2 regions of the Rhodococcus sp. 06-1460-1B genome follow, and region 1 is predicted to be linked to the other one. Evidence: predicted binding sites of a transcription regulator. Region 1 holds the regulator's gene; the other holds the start of a gene.
The links. The regulator LexA, encoded in region 1, represses DNA repair genes until DNA is damaged. The targets are predictions, from matches to a motif close to CGAACANNTGTTCG.

Region 1 (5,764 bases):
CATCCGCGACGGTATCGGCTTGCTGGAAGAACTCGGAGCACTGAAGCCGGCCACGAAGGACGGCACTGCCGAGCTCACCCCGATCGGCCGCGAACTGTCCGCCCTTCCTGTCGATCCACGAATGGCACGAATGTTGGTCGAGGCCAACGGCAACGGATCGCTTCGTGACGCGCTGGTGGTGGTGGCGGCGTTGTCGATTCAGGACGTGCGGGAGCGTCCCGCCGAGCACCAACAGGCTGCAGACGAGAAGCATGCCCGTTTCGCCGTCGAGAATTCGGACTTCCTGGCGTACGTGCAGCTGTGGAAGTACCTGCGGCAGCAGCGAGACGAGCTGTCTTCCAATCAGTTCCGACGCATGTGCCGCACCGAGTTCCTGCACTACCTGCGGATCCGCGAATGGCAGGACCTGCACGGACAACTCCGCCAGATCACTCGCGGCCTCGGATGGACGGTGCCCGACGCAGAGTCGAGCGAGAACGCACTGCATCAGTCCCTGCTGTCGGGCCTGCTCTCGCACGTCGGCCTCAGAGAGGGCGACAAGCGTGATTTTCTGGGTGCCCGCGGAGCACATTTCGCGATCTTCCCCGGGTCAGGTCTGTTCAAGAAGCCACCGCGCTGGGTCATGGCTGCAGAACTGGTCGAGACCGGACGATTGTGGGGCCGGATGGCCGCCCGCATCGAACCGGAATGGGCCGAACGGTTGGCACCGCATCTGGTGAAGCGCACGTATTCCGAACCACACTGGTCGATCAAACGGGAATCGGCGCTGGCCTACGAACGGGTGACGTTGTACGGCATTCCGTTGGTGACGCAGCGCCCGGTCAACTATCACCGCATCGATCCCGAGGCGTCTCGCGAGCTCTTCATCAGGCATGCACTGGTTCAGGGCGAATGGAAGACCCAGCACGGGTTCTTTCACAAGAACAGGGCTCTGCTCGACGACGTCGGCGAGCTCGAACATCGTGCTCGCCGACGGGACATCGTCGTCGACGACGACGCACTGTTCGATTTCTACGACGCTCGCATCGCCCCGGAAGCCGTGTCTGCGCGACACTTCGACACCTGGTGGAAGAAGGCCCGCCGGCAAGATCCGTCCCTGCTCGACTTCACTACGGACACCGTCGTCAACTCGGACGCCGCGTCGGTACTGACGGGTGCGTATCCGGACGCGTGGCGACAGGGTGACATTCAATTCCCACTGACGTATCAATTCGAGCCCGGCACGGCCGCTGATGGCGTCACCGCGCGGATTCCCATCGCACTGCTCGCTCAGGTACAGCCGGTCGGCTTCGACTGGCTGGTGCCCGGGATGCGCGCCGAGCTCGTCACCGCCTTGATCAAGACTCTACCGAAGGCATTGCGACGCAACGTGGTTCCGGCTCCGGACTTCGCTGCGGCAGCGTTGGCAGTGATGAAACCGCGGGCCGAAACACTCGTGACGGCTCTGGCCCGAGAACTCTCACGGGCCGCACAGTGCCACATCACCGCGAAGGACTTCGACACTGCGGCGCTACCCGATCACCTGCGAATGACGTTCGCCGCGGTCGACCCGTCCGGGACCGTGCTCGGCAGCAACAAGGATCTGACTGCGCTGCGCGCCGGTCTGGCCGGTGAGGTCGGCCGACAGGTCGCACGTGCGGTCGGCGACGCGGAGCGCGCCCCGACGCTGGCGTGGACCTCGGGCACGTTGGGCCGCTTGGAACCCACGGTCACCCGAGACGTGGGCGGGCAGAAGGTCACCGGGTACCCGGCGTTGGTACCCGAGGGTTCGGGCGTGGCGGTGCGAGTGCTCAGTACCCCCGCCCAGCAACGAGCAGCCATGCGCGCGGGCACCCGCACTCTGCTGCTCGCTACGGCACCGAAGGGAACGAAGGCGCTGTTGGCCGGGCTGCCGACCGCCGAACGTCTTGCGCTCGGCCAGAACCCGTACGGCGGCGTCGATGCGCTGCTCGAGGAATGCCGTGCGCTCGCTGTGGAAGAAGCGATGGACGCGCACGGCGGACCGGTTCGCGATCCGGCCGAGTTCGACAAGCTCAGGGCACTGGTGGACGCGGAGGTTCCGCGGCGTACTGCTGCTGTTCTCGCACTGGTTCGACCGGTCCTGACGGCCGCGTTGGCTCTGTCGGCCCAGTTGCAGACCGCATCGGGTGAGCCGGCCGACGATGTCCGAGAACAGCTCGACGGCTTGATCTTTCGCGGTTTCGTCACCGAATTCGGTTCTCGACGGTTGGCAGATCTGCCACGCTATCTCGCTGCGGCGACGAAGCGGCTGTCCACTCTGCCGAGCAGCGCGGGCCGCGACGCTGCGGCGATGGACGTTCTCGACCGGGTGTACGGCTCGTACGGGCGGCTGTTGGATTCGGTTCCGGAGAGCAGGAAGAACAGCCCGGGTGTGCAGGAGCTGTTCTGGATGATCGAGGAGCTGCGGGTGGGGCTGTTCGCGCAGGGAATTCGTACCGCGTATCCGGTATCGGAGAAGCGCATCGAGAAGGCGATCGCCGATCAGTCTCGCTGATCGGCCCGCGGTTCACTCGACGTCGGCGGACTCTCGATGTTTGCGGAGTTCGTGAATTTCCTTCTCGAAGTCCTCTGCCGAACTGAACGAGCGGTAGACCGATGCGAAACGGAGGTAGGCCACTTCGTCGAGATCGCGTAGCGGTCCGAGAATGGCCAGGCCCACTTCGTTGCTGGGAATCTCGGCCGAACCGGCCGCGCGAATATTGTCTTCGACTTGCTGAGCCAGCAGGTTCAGCGCGTCGTTGTCGACGTCTCTGCCCTGGCAGGCGCGACGAACTCCTTTGACGACCTTCTCCCGACTGAACGGCTCGGTCACACCACTGCGTTTCACGACGGCGAGCACGGCAGCCTCCACGGTGGTGAAGCGTCGACCGCACTCGGGGCAGGACCGGCGTCGCCGTATTGCCTGACCCTCGTCCATTTCACGCGAATCCACCACGCGTGAGTCGGGGTGCCTGCAGAACGGGCAATGCATGAGGGAGCCTCCGTCGTAGCCGATACTCCGACGACGAACGTGCGCGTCGGGGCAGTCTTCGAGGATACTCAGCCACGCTGGGCACCATGGTGCCGGTGGTCATCTGCTGGGTGCGTACTCGACGAGCGCTCCGTCGTGAACCATGACCGCGCCGGCGGGCTGAGTGGACGCGTCGGGTGTGGTCGCGCTCAGATTCGCGATGCCGATCAGACCGCCGGCCACGACGACCACAGCCAACATCCACAGAACGAGAGAGCGTGGGCGCACGGTCTGGCTCGCGAAATGGGCCGAGGTGTCGTCGAAGTCTCGATCCGCCATCTCACGATCGGTGACGTCGGTCCAGGACTCGTCCACGACAGGCAAGCACGGGCCGTTCTGCGTCCGACGCGCGTGGTTCTGCAACACGGGCCGCGAGCGCCGACGACGCTCGACGACACCGGATCGCGAACGCATACCGGCAGTGGTGGGACGATCGGTGGTGATGGTCATCGGAACCTCGTCTTCGCTCGTTGGATCGATTGTTCGATCAGGCGTTCGATGGACGCTTGTTCGAAGTTCTATCACGCGCCTCCGACAAAGTCTGTAGAAAACGCGACACGAGTCGAACAGATGTTTGATTCAACAGCTGATACACGCTAGATTCGTGTCAGAAACCACACGCCATACGAGTCGACATCATCAACTCCAGTCCGCGTGGATCGATACCGCGTAGACCGAATCCAGCCGCATCAGCAGGAGGCCGACAGCATGAAGGACGAGACCTCGACGAGGTCCATCACCGGTTCCAGTACGACGGGTTCCACGAAAGCTGGTTCCACGCGAGCCGGATCCTCGACGGTCGGCAAGGCTGCAGCCGGAAAGCCGGCTGCCGAGCCGACCCCGAAGGCCATGGAGGTGGGCACCGACATCAGTGCAGGGCTCACCGAGCGCCAACGGAAGGTGTTGGAGGTCATCCGGGCCTCGGTCACCGAGCGCGGATACCCACCCAGCATTCGAGAGATCGGCGATGCCGTGGGCCTGACGTCGACGTCGTCCGTCGCACATCAGCTTCGCACCCTCGAACGCAAGGGGTTCCTGCGGCGCGACGCCAACCGCCCTCGCGCTGTGGACGTCCGCGGACTGGACGAGGTGCAGGCCGACCAGGCCGCGGCGGCGGTGGACGGTTCGGCAGCGTCCGACGAGCAGGATCGGTTGCCGACGCCGACGTTCGTGCCGGTTCTCGGACGGATCGCCGCGGGTGGACCGATTCTGGCGGAGGAAGCCGTCGAGGACGTGTTCCCACTCCCCCGCGAGTTGGTCGGTCAGGGATCGTTGTTCTTGCTCAAGGTCGTCGGCGAGTCCATGATCGACGCGGCGATCTGTGACGGCGACTGGGTGGTGGTGCGTCAACAGTCCGTGGCCGACAACGGCGACATCGTCGCGGCGATGATCGAGGGTGAGGCCACGGTCAAGACGTTCAAGCGTTCCAAGGGTGAGGTATGGCTCATGCCGCACAACCCACTGTTCGAGCCGATCCCGGGCAACAATGCCGCCATTCTCGGCAAGGTCGTCACCGTGATGCGCAAGCTCTGAACTCTGTTCGGACACAACGAAGAAGGGCCGCAGCACAGATGCTGCGGCCCTTCTCTTCGGTCCTGAACGATGGAAAGAATCAGAGATTCAGTCCGCGACCGATGATCTCCTTCATGATCTCCGTGGTGCCGCCGTAGATGGTCTGTACCCGAGAATCCATGTACGCCTTGGCAATCGGGTACTCCTTCATGTAGCCGTACCCACCGTGCAGCTGAAGGCACCGGTCGATGAGCTTGACCTGGTTCTCGGTGGTCCACCACTTGGCCATGGCAGCTTCCTGCACGGTCAACTTGCCGTCGTTGAGCAGTTCGATGAATTTGTCGACCATGATGCGGGTGGCGGTGGTTTCGGTAGCGAGTTCCGCCAACACGAATCGCGTGTTCTGGAACTTTCCGATCGACTTACCGAATGCCTTGCGGTCACGGCAGTACTGAATGGTCATCTCCAGTGCCGATTCCATGGCCGCAGCGGCGACGACGGCAATCGAGAGCCGCTCCTGAGGCAAGTTCTGCATCAGGTAGATGAAGCCCATACCTTCTTCGCCGAGCAGGTTGGCGGCAGGAACCCGAACGTCGGTGAAGCTGAGTTCCGCAGTGTCCTGGGCCTTCATGCCGATCTTGTCGAGGTTGCGACCACGCTCGAATCCGGGCATGTCGCGCTCTACGACCAACAGGCTGAAGCCCTGGGCACCTTTCTCGGGGTCGGTGCACGCTACGACGATGATCAGATCGGCATTGATGCCGTTGGTGATGAACGTCTTCGAGCCGTTCAGTACCCAGTCGTCGCCGTCCCGAACGGCCTTGGTCTTGATGCCCTGCAGGTCGCTACCGGTACCCGGCTCGGTCATGGCGATCGCGGTGATCAGCTCACCGGAGCAGAATCCGGGCAGCCACCGCTGCTTCTGCTCGTCGTTGGCCAACTCGATGAAGTACGGCGCGACGACGTCGTTGTGCAGGGTGAAGCCGATGCCGCTGTAGCCGCCGCGGGTGGTTTCCTCGGTGACGATGGCGTTGTAGCGGAAGTCCTTGACGCCGCCGCCGCCGAACTCCTCCGGTGCGGCAGTCCCGAGGAAGCCCTGCTTGCCGGCCTCTACCCAGACGCCGCGGTCGACGATGTTCTGCTCTTCCCACTTCGCGTGATTGGGGGCTACGTGCTGTTCGAGAAACTTCCGGTACGACTCCCGGAACAGCTCGTGCTCGG
Region 2 (5,764 bases), on a different contig from region 1:
CGACGAACCTCCCGGCGCGTTCTCGGACACCTCGGCCAGTTCGGTGGCGGACATCGACACGATGTCCCCGGCGATCTTCGCAATGGAGCCCGCGGCAATACCCAACGCGCACGCCAGATCTGCGACGGTGACGCGGTCGGTGTGCCAGGGCGCAGTCTGTGGTGCCAGACCGAGGGCGTCCGCGAGCGCGGCGGCAATGGCCGGACCGTGCGGATGTACGGCGGCCATCGTTCCGGCGGCACCACCGTATTGCACACAGCACGACCGCCGAACCGCAGCGAGACGGTGACTCGAACGATGCAGCGCCCCAGCCCAATTGGCGGCCACCAGCCCGAAAGTAGTGGGTAACGCCTGCTGGCCGAGGGTGCGCGCGACCATAGGAGTGGTTCGGTGCGCCAGCGCCAGGCCTCGCGCCGCGGTATGTGCATCACCGAGCGACGCCTCGACGACCGTGAGTGCGTCACGTGCGACGAGCATGGACGCGGTGTCCATGATGTCCTGGCTGGTCGCCCCGGGGTGCACTGCAGCAGCAGGAACTCCGCGCTCGGACACCGCGTTTCGCAGCACTTTCACCAGTGGTATCACCGGATTCCCACCGGCCGCTGCAGCCGCTCCGAGTGCTGTGATGTCCAGAGATTCACCCAACTCGGCCGCGACCGCGGTGATGATGTCCGCATGCTTCGCGTCGACCACGCCGACCGAGGCAGCGGCCCGGGAGAGGGCTGCCTCGACGTCGAACATCGCCCGAACCCAGCCTCGGTCGCCGACGATCGGTGCGATGAGCTCGCTGCCGAATGTCGGATCGAACAGTGCCCCTCTATCGGAAGCCATGGTCCTCTTTCGCCGCATCGTCGATCAGTTCGGGAGCGTGCATCACAGCGCGAAGAACGGGGTCTCGTCTCCGTCCGGATCGGTGTTCTGTAACACGATATCGAGGTGGTAGCCGCCGTCCACTGTGGTGGCGACGAGTCGGGCCCGCTTGTCGGCGGGCAAGGCGGACAGCACCGGATCGATTTCGTTGGCCTCGGCCTCGTCCGGGAAGTACATCCGCGTGACGACCCGCTCGAGCATTCCGCGGGCAAAGATTCCGACGTCGATGTGGGGTGCTTCGACGAGGTCGTTCTCGGCGGGCAACGGCCCCGGTTTGATGGTCGTGATCGTCATCGTTCCCCGTGCATCGGCAAATGCTCGACCGAAGCCGCGGAAACCTGCGACACGTGGTGCCACGGCACCCCGTGGATCGTCCGGATGGTCGAAGCGACCGTCGGAGTCGGCCTGCCAGGTCTCGATCATGGCGTCGGACACCGGTTGACGAGCCCCGTCCACGAGGGTGAACGTCAGGGTGATCGCCTCGGCGGTGCCGGGAGATACCACGTCCTGTCCGTCCGGCCACAGCAGACCGATGTGGACGTAGGGCCCGACCGTCTGAGAGGGCGTCTGACCGAACGGTGCGGTGGTGAAATCGGCACCGGTCACCACCGGGTACCGGGGAGCGAACTCGGGGTCAGTCATCGTGGTCGTCCTCCTCGAACGGGGTGGCGTTGCGTCCGCGCAGAACGATGTCGAACTTGAACCCGAGAGCCCAGTTCGGTTGTGTTGCTTCGTAATCGAAGGTGCTGATCATGCGAGCACGCGCGTCTTCGGGGGCTGCATTGTAGATGGGATCCTGGAAGAACATGGGGTCGTCGGGGAAGTACATCTGCGTCACCAACCGCTGGGTGAATGCGTGACCGAACAGGGAGAAGTGAATGTGGGCAGGCCGCCATGCGTTGTGGTGGTTGCCCCAGGGGTACGCGCCCGGTTTGATCGTGGTGAACCGGTATCGGCCGTCGGCATCGGTGAGTACTCGGCCCACGCCGTCGAAATGTGGGTCGAGAGGTGCAGGCCAGCGATCACCCGAGTGTCGGTAACGCCCGCCCGCGTTGGCCTGCCAGACCTCGACGAGGGTGTTCGGGATCGCTCTGCCGTCGCTGTCGAGCACTCGTCCGTGCACGATGATGCGTTGACCCTGAGCTTCACCACCTCGCGCGAGCGTCAGGTCGGCGTCGGAGTCGGTGACCCGTCCCTCGCCCAGAACCGGACCGGTGATCTCGGTCAGTCGTTGGGGGAGAAGCGTCAACGGCTGCGCCGGATGCCGCAGGGCAGTGGTCCGGTACTCGGCGAAGTCGCGTGGTGCATGGACACCCGTCTGGTCCCGGTACTCGGGCGGGAGGTGAAGCATCGACAGCTCCTGACGATCGTGGTGATCAAGCGCACTCGCCACCGTATACAGGTGTTCGCATGGTGGCAACCTGTTCACATAACGCACATTGTCGGGTACCGTCGCTGCCATGTTGGACAAAGTCGTGGCCAGTGCCACAGAAGCGGTAGCGGACATCCCCGACGGGTCGTCGATCGCCGTGGGCGGGTTCGGGTTGGTGGGAGTGCCGGAGATCCTGATCGCCGCGGTGCTCGAGCAGGGAGCGACCGACCTCGAAACCATCAGCAACAACTGCGGGACCGACGGCTTCGGTCTGGGAGTGCTGCTGGCGCAGCACCGCATTCGGCGCACGATCAGCTCGTACGTGGGATCCAACAAGGAATTCGCACGGCAGTACCTCGGCGGCGAACTGGAGGTGGAGCTGACCCCGCAGGGCACCCTCGCCGAGCGGCTGCGAGCCGGTGGTGCCGGTATTCCGGCGTTCTTCACCCCCGCGGGTGTCGGGACGCAGGTGGCCGACGGCGGTTTGCCGCTGCGCTACGACGGCAGCGGCGGCATCGCCGTGGCGAGTCCGCCGAAGGAGACCCGGGAATTCGACGGGGTCACCTATGTGATGGAGCGCGGCATCGTCGCGGACTACGCCTTGGTCCACGCCTGGAAGGGCGACAGGCACGGAAACCTGGTGTTCCATGCCAGCGCACGGAACTTCAATCCACCCGCCGCCGCGTCGGGTCGGATCACCGTGGCGCAGGTCGAGCACCTGGTCGAGCCGGGGGAGATCGGTCCGGACGAGGTGCACACCCCGGGCATCCATGTGCAGCGGGTCGTGCATGTCGGCCCGGTCGAGGTCGGCATCGAGCAGAGGACGGTACGAGCATGAGCGAGAAGATGTCCCGCGAACAGATGGCCGCCCGGGTGGCGCAGGAGCTCGGCGACGGGCAGTACGTCAACCTCGGAATCGGCATGCCGACCCTGGTGCCCAACTACATTCCGACCGACGTCTCGGTGATTCTGCATTCCGAGAACGGCGTGCTCGGCGTCGGCCCCTATCCCACCGAGGACGAACTCGATCCCGAGATCATCAACGCGGGCAAGGAAACCATCACGGTGCTTCCCGGCTCGTCCTACTTCGACTCGTCGCAGTCGTTCGGAATGATCCGCGGCGGCCAGGTCGACGTCGCCGTGCTGGGTGCTATGCAGGTCAGCGCCACCGGCGACCTCGCGAACTGGATGATCCCCGGGCACATGGTCAAGGGGATGGGTGGTGCCATGGATCTGGTGCACGGTGCCCGTCGCGTGATCGTCATGATGGAGCACGTCTCCCGGAAGGGTGAACCGAAGATTCTGCAGTCCTGCACTCTGCCGCTGACCGGAAAGGGCTGCGTGCACAGGATCATCTCGGACATGGCGGTTCTGGACGTCACCGACGACGGACTGCGCCTCGTCGAGACCGCGCCGGGAATCTCGGTGGACGAGGTGAGGAACGCCACCGCAGCCGAGCTACTCGTCGATGTTGCTAGGGAGTGGAGCCTGCGGAACGACTCAGGAGATACCGTCTGACACCAGGACGCGGTCGGCGCGGGAGTAGATGTTCATCGACCGGCCGCGGAGAAAGCCGATCACCGTCAGTCCTGATTCGGTCGCGAGATCGACCGCGAGAGACGACGGTGCGGACACCGCAGCAAGTATGGGGATCCCGGCCATCACCGCTTTCTGCGCCAGCTCGAACGAGGCGCGGCCACTGACCATCAATATCGTGCCGCGCAGCGGAACTCGATCGTGCTCGGTGGCCCAGCCGACGACCTTGTCCACCGCGTTGTGGCGTCCGACGTCCTCGCGGAGGACGAGCATGTCGCCGTCCGCAGTGAACAGCGCCGCAGCGTGCAAGCCGCCCGTGGTGTCGAAGACCTTCTGCGCTGCGCGCAGGGTGTCCGGTAGCCCGGCAAGGGTATCGGACGTCACCACGACGTCGTCGTCAGCAGGAGAATGCTTGGTGCGCAACCGAATTGCGTCGAGTGACCCCTTGCCGCAGACCCCGCACGACGAGGTCGTGTAGAAATTGCGTTCCACCCCGGTCTCGGGGGCTGCCACGCCCGGTGCCAGCGTGACGTCCAGGACGTTGTAGGTGTTCGCGCCCTCGTCGTCGACGCCGTCGCAGTACCGCGCCGCAGCGATATCGGCACGCGATGCAATGACGCCCTCGGTCAGCAGAAAACCGTGGGCCAGTTCGACGTCGTGTCCCGGCGTACGCATCGTGACGGCAAGGGCTCTGCCGTCGACGCGCAGTTCCATCGGTTCCTCCGCCACCAAGGTGTCGGGACGGTCGACTCGGTGTTCGCCGCGTATTCGGACGACGGGTCTGCGAGCGGTGATCCGGCCCATCAGTGCCGACTCGATACGCGGCGACGTCGAAAGCTCATACCTCGATTGTGGACCCTCGTGTCATCGGTCCGACGACTCGGTTGCCATTGCCCGCACGAGCGACACCAATCGCGGGTGTTCGGCGAGGTCGTCGACCAGCACTGCCGAGCCGTCGGAGTCGGCGAGCGGGACCTTCCAGTTGCCGTACTGGGTCTCGTCCGTACCCGGTTGGTTCTGAATGCGATGTTCACCGACCGCGTCGACGAGAGCGACGCCGATCAGCAGTGACGGGCTGCGCTGGACCAGCCGGTGCAACGCCTCGACGGTCTCGTGGTTGTCGGCATCGGCAGCGAGTAATCCACGGGTGCGGGCCAGGTCCAGGACCGCCTCTCGCGCACGGGAATCCACTTCCTTTTCGGCATCGATGTCGCGCTCGAGCAGGCCGAGTCGAGATCGCAGTTCGATGTGCTCGCCCTCGAGGTATCCGGCTGTCGGAGGCAGGTCGTGCGTCGTCACCGACGTCAGGCACAGAGTCCGGTAGTCCTCGGGCGGGATGGGCCCGGAATCATCGGCCTCGAACCACAGGATGGAGGTGCCGAAGATTCCGCGCTCGGTGAGGTATTCCTGCACCATCGGCTCGAACACCCCGAGGTCCTCGCCGACCACTACCGCGCCCGCGCGCTCGGCTTCGAGGGCGAGGATGCCGATCAACGCCTCGTGGTCGTATTCGACATACGTTCCGCCGCCGGCGTTCTCGGCCTCCTGCGGAATCCACCACAACCGGAACAGGCCCAGGATGTGGTCGACGCGGATGCCCCCGGCGTGACGCAGAATCGTGCGCAGCATGTCTCGGTACGGGACGTAGGCCATCTCGCGCAGTCGATCCGGATCCCATGGCGGTTGATTCCAGTTCTGGCCCTGCTGGTTGAAGTTGTCCGGCGGCGCTCCCACGGTGACTCCGGACACCAGTACGTCGCCGAGCGTCCACGCATCGGCGCCGCCGCGGGCGACTCCCACCGCGAGGTCGTGCATGACGCCGATATCCATCCCGGCGTCGAGCGCGGCCCGCTGGGCAGCGGCCAGTTGCTCGTCACAGATCCACTGCAGCCACATGTGAAAGTCGATGCGCCCGGCCAGCTTTGCGCGTTGTTCGAGGACGAAATCGGTGCGTGGGTGCGCTGCGCGATCGGTCCATGCGGGATC

Region 2: CH268_RS13790 (CoA transferase subunit A) is a predicted target of LexA. The motif match lies at 2,266-2,279, and genes of this name have one in related genera.

What each region holds. Positions count from the first base shown of each region.
Region 1 is NZ_NOYS01000018.1:13,523-19,286, forward strand. Features, by position in the region: gene hrpA (ATP-dependent RNA helicase HrpA) at 1-2,515, shown strand, start outside; gene nrdR (transcriptional regulator NrdR) at 2,528-2,992, opposite strand; gene CH268_RS06100 (hypothetical protein) at 3,092-3,481, opposite strand; gene lexA (transcriptional repressor LexA) at 3,881-4,564, shown strand; gene CH268_RS06110 (acyl-CoA dehydrogenase family protein) at 4,644-5,764, opposite strand, start outside.
Region 2 is NZ_NOYS01000025.1:128,286-134,049, reverse strand. Features, by position in the region: gene pcaB (3-carboxy-cis,cis-muconate cycloisomerase) at 1-831, opposite strand, end outside; gene pcaG (protocatechuate 3,4-dioxygenase subunit alpha) at 874-1,512, opposite strand; gene pcaH (protocatechuate 3,4-dioxygenase subunit beta) at 1,505-2,221, opposite strand; gene CH268_RS13790 (CoA transferase subunit A) at 2,331-3,080, shown strand; gene CH268_RS13785 (CoA transferase subunit B) at 3,077-3,760, shown strand; gene fdhD (formate dehydrogenase accessory sulfurtransferase FdhD) at 3,743-4,582, opposite strand; gene malQ (4-alpha-glucanotransferase) at 4,643-5,764, opposite strand, start outside.